DNA from 2 places in the Neobacillus sp. BF23-41 genome. Region 2 is predicted to be linked to the other one. Evidence: predicted binding sites of a transcription regulator. Region 2 holds the regulator's gene; the other holds the start of a gene.

What was found. The regulator NrdR, encoded in region 2, represses ribonucleotide reductase genes. The targets are predictions, from matches to a motif close to AACACNATATATNGTGTT.
Region 1: AB7942_RS06830 (vitamin B12-dependent ribonucleotide reductase) is a predicted target of NrdR. The motif match lies at 968-985, and genes of this name have one in related genera.

Annotation. Positions count from the first base shown of each region.
Region 1 covers NZ_JBGBPR010000003.1:205,402-207,610, reverse strand. Annotated here, with positions in the region: gene AB7942_RS06835 (lipoate--protein ligase family protein) at 1-794, shown strand, start outside; gene AB7942_RS06830 (vitamin B12-dependent ribonucleotide reductase) at 1,136-2,209, shown strand, end outside.
Region 2 covers NZ_JBGBPR010000006.1:53,031-55,239, reverse strand. Annotated here, with positions in the region: gene speD (adenosylmethionine decarboxylase) at 1-319, shown strand, start outside; gene AB7942_RS11760 (hypothetical protein) at 430-825, shown strand; gene nrdR (transcriptional regulator NrdR) at 916-1,377, shown strand; gene AB7942_RS11750 (replication initiation and membrane attachment family protein) at 1,468-2,209, shown strand, end outside.

The DNA.
Region 1 (2,209 bases), on a different contig from region 2:
CACCATCTTTTAATATGGCTTTAGATGAAGCGTTACTCGATTGGCATAGTGAAGGGAAATTTCCTCCAGTGATTCGATTCTATGGCTGGGATCCGGCAACGCTATCAGTAGGTTATTTTCAAAAAGTAGAGAAAGAAATTGATATGGAAGCAGTCAAGGCACACCAATTAGGTTTCGTAAGAAGACCTACAGGAGGACGCGGCGTTCTGCACGAGCATGAACTTACCTATAGTGTCATCGTTTCTGAAGAACATCCAGAAATGCCTAATTCTGTTACAGAGGCATACCGTGTAATTTCTGAAGGGATTTTAAAAGGTTTTCACCATTTAGGACTTGAGGCATATTTTGCTGTCCCAAAAACAGCAGAAGAACGGGATGCTTTGAAAAACCCTCGCTCTGCTGTATGCTTTGATGCTCCAAGCTGGTATGAGCTTGTGGTGGAAGGAAGGAAGGTTGCCGGCAGTGCACAAACGAGACAAAAGGGAGTGATTCTACAGCACGGCTCCATTCTATTAGATTTGGATGAAGATAAGCTATTTAGTTTATTTAAATATCCAAGTGAGAGAGTTAAGGAACGAATGAGAAAAGCATTTAAAGATAAAGCGGTTGCTATCAACAACATTAGTCCAAGAAGAATTTCACTTGAGGAAGCAAAGGAAGCTTTTTATAAAGGCTTTGCTGAGGGTCTAAATATTGAGCTTGAACCTTATCAATTAACCGAGGAAGAACTAGCTTATGTTGAAAAGATTGCAAAAGATCGCTATGAAAGTGATGAATGGAATTTTAAAAGATAATTTGAAACGGCGAATTCGCCGTCTTTTTTTGTTGCCTTATCGATTAATGTAAAGAAGCAACCTGCGAAATTTGTTGAATTTTCCTGTTTTATGACGAAAATCTATTAAAAGCTATTGATTACTTTTAAATCTATTATTTCTTAAGTTTGACAAAATAATTATAGTTTGCTTAACATACAATATATAGTGGTGTCGAAAATATTTTCGGTACTATATATTGATATTTAGTTGATTTATTCAGGTGGGCTATGATAACCTAAAAATACAAACCAACTAGATATAGCGTAAACCTGCTAGATTTAGCACAATAGGTGGATTTTTATTAAGAAGGAGTTGTTCTAATGTCTGTAGTTTTTAGACAAACAATGAATATTGATTTTGAAAGGTTGAATGAGGATATTCAATTATTCCCCCAGGTGCATCCAGTTACCCCAGATATGAAAATAACTCACAAGGGTGTTTCTCGTTTGGTCATGTTGGACCGCTATACCTTTAAAGATACTGCAAAAATAACTCTTACAAACGGCGACTTTGTTGTTTTAACTATTAAAGAAGATCCGAAATTTCCAGCTCGTGGTCTTGGTTACATTATGGAAATAGACTGGGAAAAGAAAAAGGCGAAAGTTTTAGTCGAAGAGGAATTCAGGGGAGTACTCGATGATCCTGAAGAAGCTAGTACTGGTGTGATAGTCAGATCCTTAGATGTAATTGAGAAGCCTTTGGAGCTCTTCTATGAGCAAATTGCGAAGCGTAATGCTACTGGTCTTGCTTCTGTAGAAAAGACGGAAGAGAAGCGAAGAGAATGGACTGAAAGGTTTTATCAAGAGCTTGTTAACATGAACTTCATTCCAGCAGGTCGCGTTCTTTACGGAGCTGGGGCAGATACTGATGTAACATACTTTAATTGCTATGTGATGCCGTTTGTTCCTGACTCTCGTGAAGGTATCTCTGATCATCGTAAGCAGGTAATGGAGATTATGAGCCGAGGCGGCGGTGTTGGAACAAATGGCTCGACGCTGAGACCGAGAAACACACTGGCTAGAGGCGTGAATGGTAAATCATCTGGATCGGTTTCATGGCTGGATGATATTGCGAAATTGACTCATTTGGTTGAGCAAGGCGGATCAAGACGTGGAGCTCAGATGATCATGTTGTCCGACTGGCATCCAGACATTATTGAATTTATTATTTCTAAGATGCAAAATCCTAGAATTTTACGATTCTTGATTGAAAATACAAATGATGAAACGATTAAAAAACTTGCTAAAGACAAGCTAAAGTTTACCCCTCTAACTTTAAGGGAAACTGCAATGTACCAAGGAATTGTAAATTATAAAAACATTCCTGGGTTCGGTGGATTTGATGAAAACATTATCGCAGATGCAGAAGAGAAATTATTAACTGGCGGTAATTAT
Region 2 (2,209 bases):
ATTAAATGATATGAATTTTATTGAAACAACTTTTGTTGAAGCAGCTCTTAGATCAGGTGCGGAAATCCGTGAAGTAGCATTTCATAAATTTGCCCCACAAGGTGTAAGTGGTGTGGTTATTATCTCTGAATCACATCTTACCATTCACAGCTTCCCTGAACATGGATATGCCAGCATAGATGTATACACTTGCGGCGATTTGAATCCTAATGTTGCGGCCGATTATATTGCTGAGGCATTAAATGCACAAACACGTGAAAATATTGAAATTCCGCGTGGCATGGGTCCAGTTCATGTAAAACAGGCAAAAGTTTTATAGTCACTATAAAAACAATTAACGTAGAGGTGTATTTATACATACACCTCTTTTTATATTTTCTATACTAATGTTGTACAATAAGAACAAAGCTACATCATGGGAGGAATAGTATGGCTATGTTAGGTAACCTATTTATTCGTTTTAAAAAGCAAATTGAGACTTCAGATCAGATTAAGGATGATTCCTTAAAAACGCATTATTATAAGGCGATGTTTAATCAATTATTTGCATCTGTTGAAAAGTTATTCCATGAAGATGCTGATTGCCGGGTCACCACGGTTTCTAAAGAACATGGAGAAATTGCTGTTGAAATCAGTAAACCAATCCCCTGCTTTCTAATTGTTACAATTGTGGGAGTAAAGCCAATGGAAACAGCGGTAGACTTTAATATTTCATCTGAAAAATTTTCCTTACTCGGCACCTATCCCGATTTAAAAAAGCGGATTAATTATTATTACGAGCGAATTAATCAATTACATACCTTTATAGGAATAAAAAACTCCTAGTACTACTACTTGTATAAAGATAGTCTTTTTTATAAGATGAAAGTAAGCGTTTTTGTTCGGGAGTAAAGTGTAGATTTGGAGTTGATTACAATGAAATGCCCATCTTGTCAAAATTATGGTACACGCGTCCTCGACTCTCGCCCAGTTGATGAAGGTCGAGCAACACGGAGGAGACGCGAATGTGAAGAATGTGGGTATCGTTTTACTACGTTTGAGAAGATTGAAGAGATCCCGCTGATTGTAGTCAAGAAAGAAGGTACCCGAGAAGAGTTTAGCCGTGATAAAATATTACGTGGCTTGATTAAGGCATGTGAGAAGCGGCCGGTGGCCTTAAAGGAATTAGAAGATATAACGCATGGTGTTGAAAAGGATCTGAGGAGTCAGGGTATTTCTGAAATAAAAAGTGAAGCAATCGGTGAAATGGTCATGGACAGGCTGGCACATGTGGACGAAGTCGCCTATGTACGGTTTGCATCCGTTTACCGTCAGTTTAAAGATATTAATGTTTTTATTGAAGAATTAAAAGAATTAATCAAAAAAGAAAAATCTTAAGAGCTAAAGAGTTTTTGGTCTTTGGCTCTTTTTGCTTAGAAAAGCGGAAGCTAGACAGTTTTTAATGGTAACAAGAAAGGTTGGAGTGATATGGCGCAGCATTGGCAGGAAATTCTCCCTATCGACCGTTATATAGTTGCGGCTGATGGGCTGTTGCATGAGTATGACCGTAAAGTGCTGACGTTTTTATATCAGCCCTTGATTGGGTCAACTTGCTTTAGTTTGTATATGACGCTCTGGGCGGAGTTAGAGGAAAATCGGCTCTGGTCTGAGTCTTCCACTCATCATTTATTGATGAATCTCTTAGAGATGAACTTAAAGGATATTTACGAAGCCAGATTGAAGCTTGAAGGCATTGGTTTATTAAAGACGCGTGTCAAAACAGATGAAGGGGGACGGTCCTTCATCTATGAACTGCATCCACCTTTAAGTCCTGAGCAATTCTTTTTAGATGGGATGTTAAATATTTATCTTTATCGAAAAATTGGAAAAAACCATTTCTCTCGTCTGAAGCGCTTTTTTAGTGATCAACAAAAGCCAAGGGAAGACGAGTATGTAGATGTTACAAGAGCCTTTCAGGACGTGTTTGCATCAGGAGCCCCTGGCAGTATGCAATATATTCAAGCCCTTTCCGAAGAATTACAAGAGGAAGAAAATCAACAGTTTATTGGTCGAAATGAGCCGAGTCCGATCCAAATTGGTGTGGACACGTTTGATTTTGATTTGTTAACAGCAGGGCTGAATGAATCACTTGTTCCCAAAAAATCGCTAACACCAAAAGTAAAAACTGTAATTAGTAATCTTGCATTTCTGTACCAAATTGATGCAATCG